4 regions of the Acetobacterium sp. KB-1 genome follow, and region 1 is predicted to be linked to each of the others. Evidence: riboswitches for the same ligand, from Rfam matches in the RefSeq annotation. Region 1 holds a riboswitch; each other region holds the start of a gene.
What was found. A riboswitch is a leader RNA that binds a small molecule or an ion and turns the genes downstream of it on or off. The one in region 1 is predicted to bind cobalamin.
Positions count from the first base shown of each region.

Region 1 (4,212 bases):
GTTTACCTCCTTTAAGTAAGAGATACAAAAACAGGGGTGCCCCTAAAAATGATGTCACTGCTCCCACTGGCAATATAATGGGGGAAATAATCGTTCGGGCAAAGGTATCCGAGACCAGCAACAAAAGCGCCCCCATTAAGGCAGAAATGGGAATCAGAAAGCGATGATCCCCGCCGATTATCCGCCTGACCATCTGTGGTGCCACCAAACCGATAAACCCAATCACACCAAGAAATGATACCGTCACTGCGGTAATCATCGATGATACCAGCATCCCGCCAAATCGGGTTTGCTCGACATTGACCCCCAAACTCTTAGCGGCATCGGCACCATTGTCCAGTGCATTATAATCCCAACGCTTCATCATAAAGTAGATCATCGCAAGACCCACCACCGCAGCCAAAATATAAACCTCTGTCCAGCCAGCCCGACCCAGGTCCCCAAAGGTCCAGAAGATAGCGGCAGCAATCTGCACTGATTCAGCAAAATACTGAATCAAGGTGGTGCCTGCTCCAAAAAGAGAGCTCAGTGCCACCCCTGCCAGAACAATAGACTCCGGCGAAAAACTGCGCATTCGGGACAGCAGCAAAATTATCATGGTCGCTCCCATGGAAAAAGCAAAGGCAAAAATCGTTACCAGATAAGGATTGTTGACAATAATCGGCTGCGCTGCCGAGCTTTGCACCGTCCCAGCCCCCAATACAATAATAGCGATATTGGCACCAAAGGCAGCTGCACTGGAAATCCCCAAGGTAGAAGGCGATGCTAACGGATTTCTTAAATTATTTTGCATCACACATCCGGCCACTGCCAAACCTGCACCGGCAATAACCGCGGCCAAAACTCGGGGCAGACGAATCCGCCATACTACTACACTAGAGATTTCGGTACCAATGCTCATCAGGGTTTTGACAATGTCGGTGGGATCCAATTCCATGGCCCCACTATTCATGGCAAAAATGGCTACCACCAGCAACAAAGCGCAAAGAATGAGAATCAACACGGTTTTTTTGCCCGTGAATTTCTGGTATAATTCCAGGCTGTCGCCCTCCACCTCAATCACGGCACTTGGTTTTTTTAGCATCTTTATCTCCCGTCTATTTGAGCAGACAGAACAGACCACAGCAATTGACCGTTTTTGGAATAGTTTATATCTTCAATCTGTCCGTCTTTGCTTTTATTCTTAAGATAATCCCGAATCGTCTGTTTTGTCTCTTCATCGGTAGCCCTTAACATATGGGCATAATAATTGGTTGCTTTTTCCAGCTCCCAAATCTTTGTCTGTTGATTCTCACTATGTCGAAACTCCGGAAAAAAGCCCATATCCCATAATATATTAAAGGCGTAATATAAGGTATTCCGGTAGTCAGCGGTGCGGTTTTCTTTATTCAGTGCCACTCGTAGTTCATTTCCAATTTTATCTTCTTTGATCAGGTGTCCGCTCATAAAACAATAGCCTTTGGAGGCCTGATTCATTTTTTTTAATTCCTCGGGGCCGCTAATAGCTGGGCTCATAGAAGCAAAAACGAGATCAAAATAGCCTTCCCATCCTTCTGCGGCCAGATCCGCCTTTTCCCAGGGCATAACCTTAAACGTAAAAAAATCAGCCTTTACACTGGCAGCATTTTCCTTTGTAAAATCAATCATATTAGGGGAAATATCAATCCCCACTACTTCACAGCCCATTTTTAAGAATTCTTTGGAATAGCGCCCAGCACCACATCCGATATCCAGTACTCTCGCTCCCGGGAAAATAGCATCCTTGCTTTTTAAAAGCGACAGCACCGGATCATCAGCCATTTCCCTCTTTCCCATCTCATTAAACTCCGAAGCCCGATCATCCCAAAACTGCTGGGTTTCATTTAGATCCGTCTTTTTCTTGTTGTCAACCCATTTTTCCTCAAAAGTCATCGCTTCTCCTCTTTTCTTTTTTCATTATTTTAAACGCTTTTAATTTCTTTAATCGCTTACCCTGGGCAAACAAAAAAAGAGCTTCTTTTATTAATAAAAGAAACCCTTCCCATCTCAAGGTATTCTAAATCATGCGGCCAATCATCCCCTGGCATATTTTTTAAATCAAGGCAGGTCTCCTGACTAACAGTTCATCCTATTCTCACCTTCCCAGGCTTTAGCCCAGTGGTTTTTTAAGAATTCGTCCCTGTTCACAGTGGTGGGTCCGTGCTTTCTAAGCTTCCCTATTCTCCGATCTTCATGATCGGCACCTTGAATGATAAGTTATTAAATTAAACTCATTTGATAAAATCAACGCCCAAAATTTTTTAGGCTAACGTTTTCAATAAGTTGTCTGTGTTTTTATGTTACAAACCACTAACACGTTTTTGACATAATACCATTATAATTTTTTTATGTCAACCACAAAACTCTATATTCTGATCTGTTTATAAGAATTTTATCTGTGAAAAATCAATACAGCCATCGTCACTGACCATTTTTGAATCGGCGTGGACATACTCAATTTTTCCGACAAACATTTCGTGAGAACCGGTGACAATTGAGTCTACAATGCTACATTCAATATTAACTGGGCAATCGGCAAGAATCGGAGCATTGACAAATTTAGCTTCTTCTAAATTGACCTTCATCACCGCCAGCTTATCTTCATCGCGTTTGCTGTGGCTACCCAAATATTTAAAGGTTTCTTCATAGGCTTGATCAACCAGATTCACCACAAAACAGCCGGACTCTTTAATCAGATGATACGAATACCGTGAGGGTACAATCCCGACCATGACCATCGGCGGATCATAACTGCAGTTTCCGCAATAGCCCACCGCCAGGGCATTGTTTTCGCCATTTAATCCCCGACAAGATACCAACACCTTAGCCACTGGATTTAAACACGACTTCATATTTCCTTTTACTTTGTTCATCATTTTCTCCTTGTTCTTTTTTATTTTTAAATAATAACCCGGCTACCGGTTGCCAGATAATTAACCTGTTCTCCCAGCATCATTTTTAGGATTTGATAAGGCTCTTTCCCAGTACAATGGCAGGTGTAATAAATTATCGCAGTTTTTTTGAGTTCGTTACCAATTTCCTCAATCAATTCTTTTGCCTCCGGTTTTTTTCGGGTGCGATTATAAAGATGAAATCCCCCAATGACAACAGTCGGCTGCATATCATAGTTTGATGCCATATGATCAAGAATATTAACGACTCCCTTATGAGCACAACCTGCCACCAGCACGACCTGATTTCTTTCCCGGATGATCAGGTTCTGTTCATGACAAAAATCATCTGCCATCCGTAGCCCATCTTTTTCCATCAGCAGGTCAGCGTTGGCCGTAGAGCAACAGCGTTCTCCCTGAACATTTGAAAAAATGCACAAAGCATCATCGATGACGAAATCCGCTGCCAAAAAGATAAAGCGCGGATTAGAAAACAGTTCCTGATCCAGACCGATATAGGCCTCCCCGTCTGCTCTTTTAGAATAATGATTTTCAAAGGCTTGACCATTGATATAGATTGCGGCCTTATCATTGATCTTAAGAAATGTTTCTAAACCACCACCATGATCATAATGACCATGACTAATGACCAGGGTATCCACTTCGCAAAGGTCAACCCCCAGTTTTTTGGCATTTTCTGCAAACAGACCGCTGGCACCCACATCAAATAGCAATTTATGGGTTTCGGTTTCAATGTATAAACTCAATCCATGTTCATTTTTGAATTCTTCAGACACCGATGTGTTTTCAGCTAATGTTACAATTTTCATGCCTTCACCGGTTTCCATTCTTGCTCAATTGGAAACATCCCTTCCGTATTAATTTCCTTCGATTTCTTTACGTTGCTGATCAGTTGCTTGACCTGGTTCATCAAGATTCTCAGGTTCATGCGTCGATTTGCTTTTCGAACTTCTGCGACAACCGCAGCCACAACCTTTTCCACGGCGTTTGGCGTTAATTCCCGAGCAACGTCCCAATCCTTTTCCACTTTTTGATCCCTGACCATCCGGTCCGGTCCGATCTCTACCTGGCATTTTAAGGACTCCTTTATATCTTATTGGTATATGTTACTTATAATATTTATTATAAATCTTATAAGTAACATATGTCAATAATTATTTTGAATCATTTTAATGTTGATCGGTTAATCAAATAAACACAGCATCTGAAATAAAAATTCCCGGCGCTGTGTTTATTCTAGTTTATTTCATTTTTTCGGTCCACATTTTTACGTTTCCCAATG
Region 1 is NZ_CP030040.1:2,957,110-2,961,321, reverse strand. It holds gene DOZ58_RS13710 (iron ABC transporter permease) at 1-1,084, opposite strand, end outside; gene DOZ58_RS13705 (bifunctional 2-polyprenyl-6-hydroxyphenol methylase/3-demethylubiquinol 3-O-methyltransferase UbiG) at 1,087-1,911, opposite strand; cobalamin riboswitch at 2,063-2,241, opposite strand; gene DOZ58_RS13700 (flavin reductase family protein) at 2,400-2,894, opposite strand; gene DOZ58_RS13695 (MBL fold metallo-hydrolase) at 2,918-3,739, opposite strand; gene DOZ58_RS13690 (DUF5320 domain-containing protein) at 3,788-4,003, opposite strand.

Region 2 (4,212 bases), 870 kb from region 1:
TAAGCGAAGGCATGTTGGCTTCAAAATCTTTCCCAGCTAAGGGTGTTCGTTCTTCTTCGTACCAGTAGGTCAATTGATAGTTACCAGCCAGTGCTTCGTCATACTCAATGAGGTACTGATTCAAAAGTGCCGGAATAGCGCCACTAAAATCATAAGCTTTTGATTCCAGCCCACTAAACATCAGTGGATTTTGGATTGTACTTTCCGGGTACATCGGGACCAGTTTGGCCTGACTTTTATCAATAATTGCCTGACTCGCACTGGTACCATCTGCCGCCACTAACTTAGTCGTGTAGCTGGCTAGCAGGAATTCATCATAATTCTCATTGATTCCCTGAGCCGGAACCACCTTGTTTTCGATGGTGTAGACCACCTTCACCGCAATGGCTGTTTTGTTATCGGCGGCTTTGACCGGCATCATCCACCCTAGGGCAGACACCAAAACTAAAATCAGCAAACCGGCCATTAGCCAGCTTTTTCTTTTAACGTCTTTTAACAAGCTTTTCATTTTTTCACCTTTCATTACTTAGTTATAAATGCATTACCCGCAGTGCCCTCAGCCGCCACTGGTGCCGGTGCACCATGGGATACTACCTGTATTTTTATACCTTCCAGTCGGTAACCAAAACCTGCCGTTCCGGCACTCTCACCGTTTTTAGCATAACCCATCCAACCCACATTCTGGGCATGCACCTGATAATAAACATCAAATTGATCGGCATCAGCGCCAGTCAATTGAATATCAATGGCTTCCAGACGTAAACCCTGTTTTTCTGTGCCACTCATTTGCCCATTGCTTTTCCATTGCTCTTCCCAGCCCAGATTTTCAATGTGGGTCTTGTATTCCACACCAAGGTCATACTCGGCATTTTCTTCCAGGTTTATCTCAATCCCTTCCAGCCGCAGTGATTCGCCAATCGTTCCGCTTACCTCCCCGTTTTTCCTTAGCGTTTGCCATCCCTCATTTTGTACATGAGTCCGATAACTAGCGTTAACACTAAAGGCGGCAACGGCATTGTTAAGTTCTGCGGTTGCGACATTTATTTCGTTTTGTGATGCAACCATGTTTGTCGATACTGCAATGGCATTGTCATAGGCCGTTTTTATGATATCATTACTTAAATAAATTTCTTTCATCTCGGTGTTAACGATAGCAACTGCTTTTAAAAGGGCATCCTTATTACCGATTATCACCTTCGGTTCCGGTGAGCCCCATTCATAACCAGTCAGATCAGCTCCATAGCCCCAGTAACTAAAAGCAATCCGGACAACATCGCCGTCTTTAACCACATAATCGCCCATACCGACATCCGGACTGAGGTTATTGACTAAATACATCCATCCTCCCTGTTGACTGTAAGAGGTGGTCCCTAATGCATTATCCGTGCCAGCATTTCCAAAGGCTTTGGCTGTTGCGGTATCACCACCGCCAAGCTTTTCGACAATATAATTGGGGATCACCACCGATTCTACTCCGGCATCAGTTCCTTTAATACCATTGATGTAAACCTTACTCCCGATAATGTTGTCAGGCCCAGCCAATCGTGAAACCAGATCAAAGACGGTTTCACCTTCTGTAAAGTTGATCTTAACCGGTTCGATGAAAAATCCCTGGCCAATCGTTGACCGCTCCATATCAATAACAACCGAACCACCGGCATTGCCGCTTTCCACCTCGTTAACCGCTGCCATAACCGACAAGGGTGTGAACATCCCTAAAACCAATAGAATAGCCAAAACCCCATTTGATTTCTTAAACATTTTCATTTCGCTTTTTCTCCTTCTTTTTAAATGATTATCAAACCGTTGACTCAAGCTTTGTTCCCTCTCTATCCCTCCTTGTTCCAAACTGTACTAATTACAATAACTGATTTTTATCTTAATGATATAAGCGAAAAATCAACAAAAAAAGAACTTCCATCCAAGTCAAAAAATGACCTGTGATCGAAGTTCCAGTAGTTGCTGTAGAACTTTTTGTTGCTCAACCGCCTTAATTGCGAAGGTCGATTGCTGTTGCTAAAGAATAGGTTCCCGGCTTATGCTTTTGGCAATTACGGTAGCGCATCTGTTCGGGATTTTCACCCGGATTCCCCTGAAGCAAACAAAAAGGCCTTGCCTGCTTAAGCCTAATGGAATAATGTGATTGACTAACACCATTCCCGGCATTCTTTATGACATGATTAAATTTTACACCACTGATTGTATAACAAACAGCTTTGCATCTTATTATATAAAGCTTATCATCTGCTGTATGAAATTGCAATATTTTTTATTAACAATTGCTTCATTTTAAAATATCATCACTCGAAAATAATTGGTGTCGTTTTGAGTTTATAATCCTCAAATAACTATTTTAATTTTTGACAAACTAAGGTATAATAATATAAATTAAAATGATCTGCAAGATGAACTCGACATATCCGATCGTTGAAAGGGGAATTTATGACTAACGAAGAGACTCGACATATCCGATCGTTGAAAGGGGAATTTATGACTAACGAAGAGACTCGACATATCCGATCGTTGAAAGGGGAATTTATGACTAACGAAGAGTTTCAAACCATTGTGCTAAAAAAGTTTGATACCATGGAGGGTCGCTTTGATACCTTGGAATCTGATTTAACTAGTGTCAAAACTAAGTTAGATGCTGTCGCCGATCAGGTTGCTGTTTTAACCGAATTCAAAACTGATACCGAGCAATATTTCACCGACACCAAAGAGACGCTTAATTTCATTTTACACAAAGAATTGCTAAATGAAAAAGAAGTGTTTTTACTGAGAAAAAAGCAAGCTCAATAAAATGATAGCATAAAAGAGCAGCCAACACGCTGCTCTTTTTTTATTTAAGTACTACCGAACGGACCGGTTTTACAATTGTTTTTCTGGTCGCCATTGAAGCCTCCCATTTTCTTTTTTTTATACAAAAAAAGAACTCCTATTTATATTTTGGGATGAAGGCTAAGCCTCCATCCCGTAGGGGTCTGTGTTTGTTTACTGCCTTAACTGATTCGTTTATTACTCAGTTTTTAACCAGAAACGCGGTCTCAATGCTTCCTTCTTCTGGTGTCGGTGCGGCTTGTCCTTTGGGTACCACAATCACGTGAATACCTTCCAGGCGGTAGCCAAATCCTGCTGTTCCGGCGTCTTCACCGTTTTTGGCAAAGGCCATCCAGCCGGTATTTTGAGCATGCACCTGATAATAAACATCGTAGTTTTCGGCAGCGGCTCCGGTTAGTTCAATCCGGATCGCTTCCAGTCGCAGGGCTTTCCCTTCGGTACCGCTCATGATGCCATCGGCTTTCCAGCTGTCTTCCCAGCCGATATTTTCGATATGGGTTTCGTAGCGAATGCCCATGTCGACGTCAGCGGTATCGGCTCGCTTAATTTCGATCCCTTCCAACCGCAGAGATTGTCCCTGGGTTCCACTCATGGCACCGTTATTCTTCCAGTCCTGCCAGCCCACATTCTGAACATGGGTGCGGTAACTGAAATCAACGGTGGGGATCTCAACAGCCTTTGTTGCCACGACGCCAAACTCGGAGAAGGCATTGACTTTAAAGAGCAGTGATTTTCCATCGGCGGACAGGATTGGGGTAATCCATTCCACGGTGCCGTCGGTTTTCTTATGATAAATCTTATAGCTGTCATAACCCTGCTGGTCATCGCCTAACGGCATCGTCAGGGTGACAAAGCTGTCGGGATTGTTATTAAATTCAGCCAACGCTTCGTCACTCATATCTGGCTTGATGCTGTAGAGGCTGACGACCTTGGCATCTTTGATGCCGGCTTCTGTAGCTGCCTTTTCCGCTTCGTCGGTCTTGTCGGCGTCGCCGCTTTCGGGTTCAACCTTCAGGCCAACGCCTTCAGGGAGACCAACCACTTCAATACCGGTGGCTTCATCTTTTGCCGGTGGCGTTGCCGCTTCCAGCTCGGCAATCCGAGCTTCAGCCACAGCTAACGCATCCAGGTTGGAGACCAACGCTTTTTGAATGTCGGTCAGTTTGTTATAGGCAGTGCGAGCTGCCACCACATCAGCCTTGCTGCCCAGGGCCAGTTTGTCGCCAGATGGCAATCCACTAATCTGTCCGCTGACAGCTTTAGCCGCGGCCTTGTCGGCTTCGGTGGCTTCGCCAGCCAGCAGCTTGGCCATTTGTGTTTCGACGGCCGTCAATGTACTAAGATTCGTGACCAGCTTTTTCTGGGCTTCGCTTA
Region 2 is NZ_CP030040.1:2,083,555-2,087,766, forward strand. It holds gene DOZ58_RS09710 (hypothetical protein) at 1-508, opposite strand, end outside; gene DOZ58_RS09715 (DUF4430 domain-containing protein) at 523-1,767, opposite strand; cobalamin riboswitch at 2,005-2,137, opposite strand; gene DOZ58_RS09720 (hypothetical protein) at 2,491-2,799, shown strand; gene DOZ58_RS18920 (DUF4430 domain-containing protein) at 3,020-4,212, opposite strand, start outside.
Region 2: it holds a riboswitch for cobalamin, as region 1 does, so the genes downstream of both, DOZ58_RS09715 (DUF4430 domain-containing protein) here and DOZ58_RS13705 (bifunctional 2-polyprenyl-6-hydroxyphenol methylase/3-demethylubiquinol 3-O-methyltransferase UbiG) in region 1, are expected to answer to the same signal.

Region 3 (4,212 bases), 890 kb from region 1:
TTGGGGAGAGTGCCTTTCTGGAATGTGAGGCATTAGCTGGAATTTCTATACCGGAAAAAGTGGAAGCGATCAATTTCAGAGCTTTTTGTGGATGCAAGAATTTGCAAGCGGTGAAGTTGCCGATGAATTTAAAAAGCATCGGTAGAGAAGCATTTTACAATTGTGGACTATTATCAATTGAGCTCAATGACCAGTTGGAGTCAATTGAAGAAAGTGCCTTTCTGAAATGTAAAGTTCTTGAGGAAATTGAAATCCCCAAAAGTGTAAAGCACATCGGGAAATGGGCCTTTCATGGCTGTCCAAAACTGGTAAAAGTAACTTTCCGTAGTGACCCGGAATATTTGGGTGAATGGCTTTTCAATCGAAAAAGTGTTAGAATATTCTGTAAAAAGGGATCTCGGGTCGATCAGTATTGTCAAAATTACGAGTATCAGACGGAGTATTTATAATAACGGTGTTTGTATAAATAATGATGAGGAGCAGGCGGGATGATCAGGACATTGGGAAAGAATCAGGTGAGAATTTATAAACAGGAAAAAATTGTCATCAACGAAAACTATGATGCGATTGGTTTTGGTGCATTTGAAAATAAGATGAGTTTAAAAAAATTGACCTTACCGGAAGGTTTGATTCGAATTGATAAAAATGCCTTTAAAGGTTGTACGGCCCTGAAAACCCTTCATGTTCCAGTAACGCTCAAAGAAATTGGGGAAGCAGCGTGGATGGGCTGCACCAATTTGTTGATGATCGAAATCCCGAATGGCATTCGGTCAATTCCGCCGAGAACGTTTAAAAATTGTCTGGCCCTGACTCAGATCACACTTTCGCCAAGTAGTTGCTTAACCGGTATTGGAGAAAGTGCCTTCGAATCCTGTCGGGAATTAAAAACCATTGCGATCCCCAATGGGGTCAGCCGGATTGAACGACGCACCTTTTATCGGACCAAGAATATGAAAAGCGTGGTATTCCCAGAAAATCTGACCTTTATTGGCAAAGAAGCATTCTATTTTTCCGGACTGGAAGGAAAACTGATGATCCCAGAGGGCGTGACAGAAATTGAAGAGAGTGCTTTTTTTAGGTGTAAAAACCTGACCGAGGTGTTCATTCCCGGTAGTGTCAAGCGGCTGGGAAAATGGACTTTTCATGGCTGCTCGCGGCTTAAATATCTGACTATTCTTCATAATATTGATGAAATCGGCGAATGGATTATTAATAAAAATGATACCATAATTCGCTGCATAAAGGGTTCCCGGGTGGATCACTATTGCCAATCCCAGGAGTTTCGAACAGAATACGTAAATAATGTTGCGAAAAAATAAAGGACTTCAATAACTAGAATTTAGACGATCAAATGCTTGGCTTGGGATGAAGCTCGCTAAAATATTCAATTGAAAAATTTCCCGTTCTATGATACACTTCCACTAATATAATAGGAAAGTGATGAGGAAAGGGGTGTAAGACCCCTACAGCCCCCGCTACTGTAATTGCTGACGACGTTTTTAATCCACTGTCTAACCGATGGGAAGGGAGAACTGAGGATGAAGCAAGAGTCAGGACACTCATAATCATAGAAATTCTTCGGTGGGAAGAAAAGAATTAAACCTTTTGTTTAGTATCCAGCCTCCACAGGAAGCTGGATTTATTTTTGCGAAAAAAGCAAAAAAATAAAGAAAAAGAAGGAAGAAAATGAAAAAGAAAAGTATGAGAAGGTTGTTGGTGATTTTTACCGTATTAGCGCTGATGGTATCCTTTACCGGCTGCCAGAGTGGCGAGTCATCCGCAGATGGTTCCGGCGTCTCACCCAAAAGCGGTGCTACCACCTATCCGGTGACAATAACCGATGATCTTGGAAACGCCGTCAAGATTGAAAAAGAACCCCAGAAAATTGTCTCACTGTCTCCCGCTGCAACCGAGATTTTATTCGCCATTGGTGTAGGGGATCAGGTGGTGGGTCGCACCGAGTATGATAATTATCCCGAACAGGCGCTAACCGTGCCGAGCATCGGTGACTACAATGCGCCCAATGTGGAAAAAATCATTGCTCTGTCACCCGATTTAGTACTGGCTTCAGATTTTGTTTCCGATGATGTCAGAAAACAACTGGAAGCCACGGGTGCAAAGGTCATCCTCTTTAGTCCGATCAGTATAGATGGGGTTATGAAAGATATTGTGATTGCGGGTGAAGTGGCAAACGCTAATGATGCGGCTGGGGATGTGGTTAAAAAAATGATGACGGATCGTCAGGTGATCGTTGATCGGGCCAAAACCGCTAAAACCCAGAAATCAGTCTTTATTGATGTGGGTGACTTCTTCAGTGCTGGTCCTAACTCGATGATGGATGCAATGCTTATTGATCTTAATGCCAAAAATATCGCTGCTGATGCAGCTACGCCATGGCCTCAGCTTAGTACTGAACAAATTATTGCGAGCAATCCGGATGTGTATATTTCCCTTTACAACACACCAGAACAGGTAAAGGCGACGCCCGGCTTTGACAAGGTTACCGCGATTAAAAATAACGAGATCGCATATTACGAATTTTTAACCCCGGAAAGCGATTTAATTCAACGACCGGGCCCCCGGATTGTACAGGGGCTGGCATTGTTGGCTAAGGATATTTATCCGGAAATATTTGCAAAATAAAGTGTCTGTTAAACCAAAATTGGTAGGGGTGAAATCTGTTCGCCCCTGAATTTTATCAGATGAAGAAGAGAGAATTCAGGAGTGAACAGATTAAATGGAGAAAATGGAGTCAGCATGAAAAAAAAACTGAAAAAATACGCGTTGCCATTGTCGATTGCAATCTGCATCGGCACGATTTATCTGTGCACCCTTACGGGGATTACGACCATTTCGTTTGGGGATACCAATAAAATTCTGTTAAATCAGATCTTTCATATTAATCTGGGGATGGAAAATATCAATGAGGGCGCAACGGCGATTATCTGGAATGTTCGCCTACCCCGGGTCATTCTCGCTTTTCTGACCGGTGGTGCTTTGGCACTGTGCGGGGCTGCCTATCAGGGAATCTTTAAAAATCCGATGGCCGACCCCTACATTTTAGGGGTATCCTCCGGGGCGGCATTGGGTGCCTCGATTGGTATTGTGATGAATTTCTCCAGTAATTTTTTAGGATCCAATGGGGTTGCTATCCTGGCTTTTGGCGGTTCTTTTTTAACCATCCTGTTGGTTTATAATATTTCCCGGGTCGGTCGTAAGGTGCCGGTGGCCACGCTTTTACTCAGTGGCATCGCCATTGGCCAATCACTGGGAGCCTTTATGTCATTACTGATGATCTTTAATAATGATAGCATGACGCAAATTATTTTTTGGGTGATGGGAAGTTTAAATGGTAAGGGTTGGGATCAGGTCCTGATTGTATTGCCCTATGTAGTGATTGGCTGCGTCATCATGTTAACCTCCGTCAGAGAGCTGGATATTATGCTGCTGGGCGAAGAAACGGCCACTCAATTGGGCGTTGATACCGAGGCGCTTAAGAAGAAAATCCTCTTTTCCTCATCCCTTATAACGGCAGCAGTGGTTGCGGCCACGGGGATTATCGGATTTGTTGGGCTGATTGTGCCCCATATTGTCCGCATGATCACCGGTCCCAAACACCGCACATTGGTACCCTTTTCAGTGCTCTTTGGCGGTGCTTTTCTCATTCTTTGCGACACCCTGGCCCGGTCGGTGACCTCTCAGGAAATTCCGGTGGGTGTAATCACCGCCGCCTTTGGCGGTCCTTTCTTTGTTTATCTGCTCCGCAAAAGAAAAAAAGGGGGGCTCTGAGATGGAACGGTTAATGCCAAGAATCATGCTCGATTTCAAGGATGTGGTATCCGGTTATGGCGAAAAAGATATCCTACAGGGATTTAGCGCGACCATCTGCCAGGGCGAGTTTGTCGGGCTGATTGGTCCTAACGGCACCGGCAAGTCAACCCTGTTAAAATGCTTGTCCGGACTGCTGCCGATTAAATCCGGGGTGATTACCCTGGAAGAAAAGAACAATACTAACTATACCCAACGGGAACGGGCCCAGATGATCGCCGTGGTGCCCCAGTCTTTTGATATCGACTACGATTTTACCGTGGAGGACATCGTTCTGATGGGGCGAAACCCCTATCTGAGTTATCGCACCAGAGAAACTCAGAATGATTATAATATTGTAACCGAGGCCATGCGGGCTACCAAGACCTTAAATTTTAGAAAACG
Region 3 is NZ_CP030040.1:2,064,674-2,068,885, reverse strand. It holds gene DOZ58_RS09665 (leucine-rich repeat domain-containing protein) at 1-449, shown strand, start outside; gene DOZ58_RS09660 (leucine-rich repeat domain-containing protein) at 489-1,319, shown strand; cobalamin riboswitch at 1,392-1,582, shown strand; gene DOZ58_RS09655 (ABC transporter substrate-binding protein) at 1,687-2,643, shown strand; gene DOZ58_RS09650 (iron ABC transporter permease) at 2,758-3,789, shown strand; gene DOZ58_RS09645 (heme ABC transporter ATP-binding protein) at 3,791-4,212, shown strand, end outside.
Region 3: it holds a riboswitch for cobalamin, as region 1 does, so the genes downstream of both, DOZ58_RS09655 (ABC transporter substrate-binding protein) here and DOZ58_RS13705 (bifunctional 2-polyprenyl-6-hydroxyphenol methylase/3-demethylubiquinol 3-O-methyltransferase UbiG) in region 1, are expected to answer to the same signal.

Region 4 (4,212 bases), 540 kb from region 1:
TTTTAAGTTAAGTTGGCTTTGTGAGAGTTCAAAATTGAGCGCTCAAGAATTTTCGCAAACCCTTATAATATATAGATAAAAACTAGAGGAGGAACTATGAACACAAGTTTAACAACAAGAGAGAAGCGATTTATTGCGGCTGCGGCTGCGATCGCCCTGGTATTTGGGTTTACCCCGGTGGCCAGTGCGATGCACATTATGGAAGGTTACCTGCCAGTCGGTTTTAGTGTGGCCTGGGGCGTGATCTGTATTCCATTTTTAATTAAGGGTTACATGTCGATAAAAAAAACACTCAAAGAAAATCCTAAAACCATCACCTTACTGGCTATGGCTGGAGCCTATGTTTTTGTGTTATCATCTTTAAAAATTCCATCCGTAACCGGCAGTTGTTCTCATATGACCGGGACCGGGCTGGGCGCGATTCTGTTTGGACCAGCGGCAGTCAGTATTTTAGGCGTCATTGTCCTATTGTTTCAAGCTATTTTGCTGGCACATGGTGGGCTGACGACTCTGGGCGCGAATACCTTTTCAATGGCGATTGCCGGCCCCTTTGTAACCTTCGGAATTTTTATACTTTGTAAAAAAATAAAAATTAATAAGCATGTCGGTGTTTTTCTGGCAGCGGCAATTGGCGATTTGTTTACCTATTGTGTTACCGCATTCCAGTTGGCGATGGCCTATCCTTCCGAAAGTGGTGGCGTTGCCGCTTCGATGGTTAAATTTTTAGCCGTCTTTGCACCGACTCAGGTTCCCTTGGCTATCATCGAAGGAATTTTAACCGTGGTTATTATAATCGGGCTGGAAACCTATGCACAACCAGAACTTAATGATCTGGGATATCTTACCGGAGGTGTAAAATAATGACAGCGACAAAAAAAACAGTCATTGGTCTTTTAGTGTTGGCAGTAATCATTGCTCTGGTCCCCCTGTTTATCTTGCAGGATGCCGAGTTTGGGGGCTCTGATGATGCGGGCAGTGGGGTTGTGTCTGAGATTACCGGAACAGAGTATGAACCCTGGTTTACCCCAATTTTTGAAACGGCGATAAACGGTGAAATACCCGGTGAAGTGGAAAGTTTGTTTTTCTGTCTTCAAACCGGAATCGGGGTCGGGATTATTGCCTTCTTAATGGGGCGATTTGTGGAGCGAAAGAAAAAAGAAGACGAGCCAAAAAAAACAGACTCAAAAAAAGCTAAGAAATAAGACGGGTTTAAAAGGACTAAGTTTAAAAATTGAATAATTAAAAACAGGTGTCGGTTGCAATCCATTGTATTGCAGGCCGATTAAAAGGGAAGAGAGGTGAAAATCCTCCGCGGTCCCGCCGCTGTAAAAGAAGAGTTCCTCCAGGAATGCCACTGTAGAAATATGGGAAGGTAGGAGGGTATGTTGACGCTTGAGCCAGAAGACCTGCCTGTTTATGCAAAACTCTGCGAGAGACAGAAAAAAGGTTTTATTTGCGTACCGTTTTACGGGCTCATTGTCTCAATTTGAGATAATGAGCCTTTTTTTATACTTGGGAAAATTACAAAATAGTCAGATCAACATTTCTGATTAAAGGACAAAGCAAAACTGTCAGAGCAATTAATATTGCGAGCTAGCAGGGGAAATTGCGAAAATATTGGTTAGCATCGATAGTATTAATTTAGAAATATAAATGGAGGTTTCATAATGAAGAAAAAAGCAACGAAAATTATGAATCAGAGGTGGTAATGGAAAGTATAAAAAACAGAAAAGCACGACAAATCAGCATCCTGGTCTTGATTCTTGGGGCCATTGTGGTGATTTCGCTATACAGCATCAGTGTGGGGTCCATCAATATCAGTATTCCGGATATTCTATCTATTTTGTCGGGAAAAGCAGTGGCAGATGATACCTATGGCCCGATTATTATGAATATTCGCCTACCCAGAACCCTGGCTACGATCATGGGGGGAGCCTGTCTGGCACTTTCCGGTTTGTTGCTGCAGATATTTTTTAAAAATCCAATCGTCGAGCCTTATATTTTAGGGGTCTCATCCGGGGCAACCTTGTTCGTGGGGCTGGTACTATTAGGTGGATTCTCATTCGGATTGAAGTCCCTGCCCCCGATGGGTTTGTTTGCCGGTGCTTTTCTGGGTGCCATGCTGGTGATGGTGGTGGTGGTTTTTGCCGCTCAAAAAGTAAAGAACATCACAACCCTTTTAATCATCGGGATGATGGCCGGGTTTATTTGCAATGCCTTTACCAGTATCCTGACCGCTTTTGCCGACAAAGAACAGCTGCATGGCTTTGTGATGTGGTCGATGGGCAGTTTTTCGGGATTCTCCTGGCCACAGGTCCAGTTTTTATATGGCATCGGTTTACCGATGATTATTCTGGCTTTTGTTTTGAGTAAACCATTAAATGCCATGCTCTTTGGTGAGAATTATGCGATTTCCATGGGGCTCAGCATGAAAAAATTCCGGGTGATTGTGATTCTGATTGCCAGTGTCTTGACGGCAACGATCACCGCCTTTGCCGGGCCAATTTCCTTTGTCGGCCTGGCCGTTCCCCATATGGTGCGAATCACTCTAGGGACGTCAGATAATCGCATTCTGATACCGGGGGTCATTTTCGCTGGGGCCTTGATGACCGGGGTTTGTGATCTTATTGCACGGATGATTCTTTCCCCCATTGAACTGCCCTTGGGGGTTATTACGGCCTTAATCGGTGCGCCGATTGTTGTTTACTTACTCGTCCATAAAACGAAAGGAAATGAGCTATGAAACCAGTAATCTTCACTGAAAATCTGAATGTTGGTTATGATAAAAAGGTAGTTGTTGAACAAGTGGATATTTGTGCCCAAAAAGGAGAACTGATCTGTTTGTTGGGTCCCAATGGGTCTGGAAAATCTACGATTTTGCGGACCTTAACGGGATTGCAACCACCGGTAAATGGGCGAGTTGAAATTAATGGAAGGGATATAGCGACCATCAAAAAAGCAGAACTGGCTAAAAAAATGGCGATCGTGCTGACTGAACAGGTCTCGTTGGGACTGTTGACTGTTTTTGAAATTGCTTCAATGGGTCGATATCCCCATACCAATTTTATGGGAAGACTATCAGCAGAAGACGAAAAGATTGTTAATGAGGCGCTTGATCTGGTTGATGCTGGATATCTGAAAAACCGCTATTATTTCGAACTTAGCGATGGTGAAAAACAAAAGGTCATGATTGCCCGGGCGTTGGTTCAGGAACCCGAGCTGATTGTTCTGGATGAACCTACCAGTCATCTGGATGTTCGGCACAAGGTGGAAGTCATCAGTATTTTAAGAAAACTCTGTCTGGAAAAAGGCATCACCGTGGTGCTATCCCTCCATGACATTGATATTGCTATTAAAGGCTGTCAGAAGATTTTACTGATTGAAAAGGGTAAGGTTAAAGCTCAGGGAACGCCAGAAGAGATTATCAAAACTGGTACAATTCAGAGTCTTTACTCAATTGAAGGGGCTAATTATAATGAGTTGTTAGGGTGCCTCGAATTTTGTTCACCGGTATTACCGGAAGTGTTTATTACCGGCGGAAATGGCACTGGAACCGGCGTTTATCGGGCCGTATCCCGAGCTGGTTTTGGCATGTGCTGCGGGGTACTGCATAGCAATGACATTGACTTGCATGTGGCAAAGGCCCTCAATTGCGATGTTGTTGAAGAAGACTCGTTTAGTCGGATTACCGAAAAACATTACGAAGATGCAGCAGCTAAAATGGCAAAAATGCACTATGTTATTGACACCGGCTTTCCGGTGGGAAAAACGAATGAGCATAATCTGGATTTAATCATTGATGCCATCAAAATGGGAAAAGTAGTTTTTAGCTTAACTGATCAAAGCGAATTAAAAGGACGGTTTGGTGATTGGGCCGAAAAAATAAAATGCTGTAAAAATCCGGCCGAGATTTTGCAGATCATCCCGCCACAAACAGGAAGTGGGTGCTGAGATGATGTTGGGGGTAACAGCTACCGGAGATCCTATTCATCGCTATCATCGGTGTCTGGTGGTGCCTTTTTCGGGACCACGAAAGGTTATCAGTACCGCCATGGAGCATGGTGGTTATCAGGAAAATCTAACGGCGATATTTAATCAGGATGTCAACCCCGGGCCGGGTCGGTTGTGCGAACACATGGAACCCGGTCAGCAGGAAAAAATGCAGTCCTTTATCCGGGAGGAGTTGGGGTTGGCTCCGGACACGGTAGCACG
Region 4 is NZ_CP030040.1:3,493,004-3,497,215, forward strand. It holds gene DOZ58_RS16085 (energy-coupling factor ABC transporter permease) at 97-861, shown strand; gene DOZ58_RS16090 (energy-coupling factor ABC transporter substrate-binding protein) at 861-1,202, shown strand; cobalamin riboswitch at 1,231-1,429, shown strand; gene DOZ58_RS16095 (iron ABC transporter permease) at 1,709-2,743, shown strand; gene DOZ58_RS16100 (ABC transporter ATP-binding protein) at 2,740-3,951, shown strand; gene DOZ58_RS16105 (adenosylcobinamide amidohydrolase) at 3,953-4,212, shown strand, end outside.
Region 4: it holds a riboswitch for cobalamin, as region 1 does, so the genes downstream of both, DOZ58_RS16095 (iron ABC transporter permease) here and DOZ58_RS13705 (bifunctional 2-polyprenyl-6-hydroxyphenol methylase/3-demethylubiquinol 3-O-methyltransferase UbiG) in region 1, are expected to answer to the same signal.